Regions from separate parts of the Niastella sp. genome, predicted to be linked through region 1. Evidence: riboswitches for the same ligand, from Rfam matches in the RefSeq annotation. Region 1 holds a riboswitch; each other region holds the start of a gene.
What was found. A riboswitch is a leader RNA that binds a small molecule or an ion and turns the genes downstream of it on or off. The one in region 1 is predicted to bind cobalamin.

Region 1 (2,205 bases):
GCAAACAGAGGAACGGTGTATGTGGTTACAGGTTCAGCCGGCGCCATGGGCACCAGGCAGGCTGCTTATCCGCACAATGCCATGTACTATTCCTACAATGAACTTGGCGGCGCTTCCATGCTCGAGGTAAATGAAAACCGGTTGGAGTTGAAATGGATCTGCTCCGACGGAAAGATCAGGGACCATTTTGTAATGATGAAAGATGTAAACAGGAACGAAGTCATTACTGTTAATAAAGGAGCGACCGCCACCCTGAAAGCCTCCTTTATCGGTACTTACAAATGGAACAAAAGCAAAGAAACCACCAGGTCAATTACCGTGAAACCAACTGCCGCAAAAACAGTGTATGAAGTGATTGATCCCTACACCTGTTTGAAGGACAGGTTTGAGGTAAGGGTTTCAAAGTAAGTAACCAGTTGATAGGGTTGACAGCGTTGACCTTTATCAACTCTATCAACCTCATACTTTATTCACCCAAACCTTCTACTTACCTGTTAACTTGTCAACCTGTTAACTTGTCAACTTCCTAGCCACATTTTCTAAATTTACCCTACATTTGCGCCTGTTATGGTTCTTTCCCGACTACGTTGGGATGGATTAAAAGGGAACCCGGTGTAATTCCGGGGCTGTCCCGCAGCTGTAAGTTTCGTGAATGGTACTATCAATCACAACTGTTCAATCTGCAAACCACTTCCCGATACGTCGGGAGGGAAGGTGTTGAACAAATGAAACGAGCCAGAAGACCTGCCATAGCAAGCTTATTTATCGGCTTTCGTGGAAGAAGCTGGTAAAAACAATTAAAGGCCTGCCTTCGCGCCTCCTCACTTATTGTTTTTACTGTTTGTTCCCTGTTGCGCCCAAAAACAATTGATTGAAGACTGCTTTTATTACATATGCTTTTATTGCGGCCGGGCTGCTGTTGCCTGCTGTGCTTTTTGCCCAACAAAAAGACACTGTAAAGGTCCTGGAAAAAGTGACGGTGGGTTCTCAGAAAAAGAAACAAACCTTCACGGCCATTACGCCGGCGCAATCATTAAACCGGCAAACCCTGCAACAGCTCAATGCGCCATCCGTGGGCGATGCGGCCCGCTTCTTTTCCGGTGTACTGGTAAAAGATTATGGAGGCGCTGGCGGATTAAAGACCGTTTCGGTAAGAAGCCTTGGCGCACAAAATACCGGCGTCAATTACGATGGTATACCCGTGTCTGATGCGCAGGCGGGGCAAATAGATCTAAGTAAGTACTCAGTGACCTTTGTACAAAGCATCGATCTGCAACAGGCGAATGCACAAACTATGTTACAGCCCGCACGGGCTTATGGATCAGCAGCCATGCTCTCTATTAATACATTGTCCTTTTCAACCGAAGCCCTGCAACGCAATCATTGGCAGGCAGGGATGAAAGCGGGCTCCTTTGGTTTATGGCAACCCTCGGCAGGTATGAACCGGGTATTGCCCAAACAAATGGCCATTGGCGTAAATGCAGAAGGCATTTTCTCAAAAGGAAATTATCCTTATCACATCGATAATGGCAGTTCTTCTCTGAACACCAAACGCGAGAATGCGGAACTGCGATCATTTCAGGGAGAAGTAAACCTGTTTAAACAGTTTGCCGACAGCGCTACCTGGCAGGTGAAGCTGTCGGGGTATACTAGCAGCAGGGGATTGCCGGGGGTAGTGATCTTTTATAATGAACGGTCGGTGCAACACTTGTGGAATAATGATTATTATATACAAAGCCGGTACCGGAAATCTTTCAATAATAATAGCACGGGCTTGCTTGTATCGGCAAAAGCCAGCCGGAGTTATACCAAATACATTGATCCCGATTATTTGAACAATGCAGGCGGCCTGGATAATCGTTACACGCAATATGAATACTATTTCAGTGCAGCCCTTAGTCAGCTTATACAGGAGCATCTGACTGTATCAGCGGCTTCAGATGCCGCGTACTCGAAGCTCAATTCCAATATGCCTGATTTTGTGTATCCCGCCCGTAAAAGCTTTTGGAATGGCCTTGCCATCAATTACGTTCGCCCGCTTTGGCAGTTGAATGGTGCTGCATTGCTTACTACTATCAATGACCAGGTGAAAACCGGGGTAGCCGCCAAGACCATTAACAAATTAACGCCTTCCTTCGCATTCAGTGGAAAATTAACGGCTAACAGTCCGTTGATGTTTCGCTTGTTTTATAAGCATGTTTTCAG
Region 2 (2,205 bases), on a different contig from region 1:
CAACGTCATTTGATTGACATGGCGGCCGATCGCGGCGCATTCATTTGCCAGTCGCAATCGCTGAACCTGTTTGTTGATAATCCAACTGTGGCCAAACTTACCTCCATGCACTTCTATTCATGGAAAGTGGGTTTGAAAACAGGGATGTATTATCTGCGTACACAGGCAGCTTCCCAGGCGGTGCAGTTCACCGTTGAAAAACAAGGCAGCCGTCAAATGGAGCCTGTAGTACCTAAATCAGGTGAAAGCAACGATGAGATAATAGAAGGCCAGGTGTGCACTATGGAAGAAGGTTGCGTTACCTGCAGCTCATAGTCTTCACAGCTCGAATATATACCAAGTATTGAACACAGAGAGCCTCCATAAGGGGGCTCTTTTTTTATGTGTTGGTTGTTTGAAAGTTATGTAGCCCCAGGGTTTTCTTAAGGTCCTCTTAGGGTCTTCTTAAGCTCATCTTAGGGTTTAAACCCTAAGATGACCTAAGGATAACCTTAGGATAACCCTAAGATGACCCTGGGATGAAACATGGGTAAGACATCCTTAAAACGACTTAGCCAATTGGGTCAGCCTCCAGCTGACGGATTGGTTACCTGTTTATTTCCTTATATTTGCACTTCAGTTCTTTACTTTAACACTTGTTTTTAGGTTTCTCTTCTGACCTGAACGGGAGAAAATTAAAAAGGAACCGTGTGAGAATCACGGGCTGTCGCGCAACTGTATGTTGTAGTGGGGTATAGCCTCACAGCGCTGCATAATAAGCCACTGTATCAACCTCAATGGTATGGGAAGGCATGTAGCAAAACAACGAGCCAGGATACTTGCCTGAAAATTGAGACCAATGCTTTCGCGGTTAAAAAGCAGCAGTCAGGAACAGTTGATCACCTCACTTTGCACCTCACATTGTAACTGTTTCTCTCTAACACTTTATCACGAAAGCATACACATTAAACGTAAAGACATTAATACTATTCATTAATGTTTCTCAAAATGTTTTATGCGTATGCTAACACACAATCTTGGGTTCCCCCGTATTGGGGCGCAACGCCAGTTAAAAAAAGCCAGTGAACAATACTGGGCAGGTAACATTACCAGGTCTGAATTATTTCTTACCGCTAAAAAGATCAGGGAAGAAAACTGGTTATTGCAAAAGCAGGCCGGTATCGACATGATACCCTGTAACGATTTCAGCTTTTACGACCAGGTGCTGGATATGTCGTTGCTGCTGGGCGCTGTTCCGCCCCGTTATACGCCTGTGGCAACCGATATCAAAGAAAATACAGAGATTGATCTGTATTTCGCCATGGCCCGCGGTTATCAGCAACAGGGCCTCGATATCACCGCCATGGAAATGACGAAATGGTTCGATACCAACTACCATTACATTGTGCCTGAATTTACAGCCGGCCAGCAGTTCCGCATACTGAGTGATAAGCTGTTCCATGAATTCAACGAATGCCAGCGCGTAACCGGTACTACGCCTAAACCAGTTTTGATTGGGCCTGTTTCATATTTATTGTTAGGGAAAGAAAAAGACAACCAGCCCTTTGACCGGATTGACCTGTTAAAGCAGTTGTTACCTGTATACATTGAGGTGTTGAAGAAACTGGAAGAGAACGGCGCCATCTGGGTGCAGATAGATGAACCCTTCCTGGCAACAGATCTTACCGATAAACAAAAGCAGGCATTTGAGTATGCATATAAAGAGATACGCAAACAATGCGGCGACCTGAAAATATTGCTGGCAACTTACTTTGAAGGCTTACAGGAGAACACAAACCTGGCCGTGAACCTGCCGGTATGCGCCCTGCATATTGACCTGGTACGGGCGCCACAACAGGTGGATGAAATAGTAAAAGCGCTGCCACCCAAACTGTCATTATCGTTAGGAGTGGTAGATGGCCGTAACATCTGGAAGAACGATTACAGCAAATCACTGGCCCTGATAGAGAAAGCAAAAGCAGTCATCGGAGAGGATCGCCTTATGCTGGCGCCTTCCTGTTCCCTGTTGCATTCGCCTGTTGACCTGGAAGGTGAGACTGCGTTAGATGCCGACATTAAAGACTGGATGGCTTTTGCCAAACAAAAGCTGGATGAGATCAATGATCTAAAACAAATAATGGCCGGCAATAATGAATTGTTGAAGAAAAATACAGCCATCATAGAAAGCCGCCATAATTCAACCCGCATTCATAAGAAAGTGGTAAA
Region 3 (2,205 bases), on a different contig from region 1:
TGGGCGCCCCGGATCGCGATCTCAAAAAAGGTTATACCCGGACTGCTGCTGTATGCCAGTGTATCGCGCGGCTTTTCACCACCCGGCACTGCAGAAGTATTGCCCTCTACCAGCATCATCAATACCGACCTGCAGGCGGAGCATGGGTTGAACTATGAGGCTGGTTTTAAAAGCAGCTGGTTACAACAACGCCTGTATGTGGAAGTGAATGCATTTTATTATGAGCTGCGCAATGCGATTGTGCAACGTCGTGACGCCAGCGGGGCTGACTATTTTACCAATGCCGGAAGTACCAAACAAAGGGGCATTGAGTCACAGCTCAGCTATCAGCTTTTACCGCATAAGAACCGGTTTGTAAACAACGCCCGCATTTGGGTCAGCCATACTTATAATAATTTCCGCTACCAGGATTTTAAAGTGGTTACCACCGATTATTCAGGCAACAAACTGCCTGGTGTACCAAAACATATGCTGGCTGCCGGTTTGGATGTTACTACCCGCCCCGGCTGGTATATTAACCTTACCTGGTTTTACAACGATGCCCTGGCATTAAATGATGCCAATACCGATATGGCCAGTTCCTATAACCTGGCTGGTGGCCGTACCGGGTGGCGCACATCATTGAGTAAATCAGTTATGATGGAGGTGTTTGGGGGTGTTGACAACCTGTTTGATGTGACCTATAGCCTGGGGAATGACATTAATGCCACCGGTGGCCGGTATTACAATGCCGCGCCGGGACGTAACTATTTTAGCGGCGTTTTATTCCAGTACAGGTTTTAATGGCCCTTTAATGCCCTGATTGACAAATTACTACCTGGGGTGTTGCTTTTTATCAATGTATTAAAAAAATATATTGATGATAGGGCAACACCCCCTATTTTTGTTGCGTAATTGGTTTCTCCCGACATGTTGGGAGGATGAAAAGGGAAACCGGTGCAAATCCGGTGCTATCCCCGTAGCTGTATGTTCTTCGTGAATCGGCAATCGTGAATCGTCAATGGCTCATGCAATTTTTGCATACCGACTATTTGCTACCTGTTGATTTTCGATCATTGAGTTCCCATGCCACTGTTGTATAAAGAAAAACAACGGGAAGGCGCTCAGCATAGAACAAGCCAGAAGACCTGCCAGTTGCAAATTGCATCAACGAGCTTTCGGGTGAAAGGCCGGGATGAAATCAGTCTTTACTGCATAAGACCATTTCATTTCCTTTTGGGCTTCTTCCCGTAAGTTCATCCTGAACTTTAAAATATAATTATACAAAAACAACACACTATGTCAGTTTTGAAGATCAATCCACGGAATGCCGTATTGCTGCTCTTTATATTGGTAACAGCAGCTTTGCGTTTATTGGCCTTTACCGGTTGGGGCCCGCTCACCGTGTTCACACCCATTGGCGCTATGGCTTTATTTGGCGGTGCTTATTTTACTGGTAATGTAAAACCGTTTGCTTTTCCTTTGCTGACATTGTTTGTTAGTGACCTGGTATTGTCGTTCACCATTTACGCTCCATTCCGCGATGGTTTATTGTACACCGGTTGGTTCTGGACTTATGGCGCCTTTGCCCTGATGACCATTGCCGGCAAACTGATCATTCGTGATATTACTATCAAAAATGTTGTGATAGCTGTTATTGTGTCCACCCTCATCCACTGGCTGGTAAGTGATATTGGCGGCTGCCTGATTGATAATAAATTCTCTTTGACAGTGTATACACAACGCCTGATCACTGCCATCCCATACGAATGGCGATTCCTGAGCGGAACAGCAATCTATAGTGCCATTTTGTTTGGAATGTTTGAATGGTTGCAGAGACGATATACCTCTTTACAGACAGCGCATTAATTGTTTCAGGTTACAGGTTACAGGTTTCAGGGTATATATAAAAGGCCTTGTAACCTGTAACTTGAAACCTGTAACTGTCCTTCCACTTTCTCATTTCTTATTCTTTATTTCTAATTCTTCATTACTATGATTGCGTCTTCCTTTCTCCCAGCTGCTACAAAAATGATCTATGATATGGGTTTGCAACACCTGTTACAAGGCATTACGTTTGAGTGCCCGCACGAGGCATTGGCAGAAAAACAAAAAGTAGTACGCTGTGTACTGGAAGGCAATAACTACAGCAGCACGGAGATAGATAAGATATTTTCGGCTTCCAAAGCACAAGGCAAAAGCCTGTATTATGTAGATGAAGAAGTG

Region 2: linked by a shared signal. The riboswitch ahead of metE (5-methyltetrahydropteroyltriglutamate--homocysteine S-methyltransferase) and the one ahead of ACJ751_RS28660 (TonB-dependent receptor plug domain-containing protein) in region 1 are both predicted to bind cobalamin.
Region 3: linked by a shared signal. The riboswitch ahead of ACJ751_RS25710 (DUF6580 family putative transport protein) and the one ahead of ACJ751_RS28660 (TonB-dependent receptor plug domain-containing protein) in region 1 are both predicted to bind cobalamin.

What each region holds. Positions count from the first base shown of each region.
Region 1 covers NZ_JBJMLX010000550.1:11,132-13,336, forward strand. Annotated here, with positions in the region: gene ACJ751_RS28655 (purple acid phosphatase family protein) at 1-408, shown strand, start outside; cobalamin riboswitch at 552-767, shown strand; gene ACJ751_RS28660 (TonB-dependent receptor plug domain-containing protein) at 872-2,205, shown strand, end outside.
Region 2 covers NZ_JBJMLX010000573.1:13,979-16,183, reverse strand. Annotated here, with positions in the region: gene ACJ751_RS29760 (ribonucleoside-diphosphate reductase subunit alpha) at 1-315, shown strand, start outside; cobalamin riboswitch at 627-841, shown strand; gene metE (5-methyltetrahydropteroyltriglutamate--homocysteine S-methyltransferase) at 1,001-2,205, shown strand, end outside.
Region 3 covers NZ_JBJMLX010000488.1:23,047-25,251, forward strand. Annotated here, with positions in the region: gene ACJ751_RS25705 (TonB-dependent receptor) at 1-783, shown strand, start outside; cobalamin riboswitch at 879-1,150, shown strand; gene ACJ751_RS25710 (DUF6580 family putative transport protein) at 1,279-1,848, shown strand; gene ACJ751_RS25715 (ABC transporter substrate-binding protein) at 1,975-2,205, shown strand, end outside.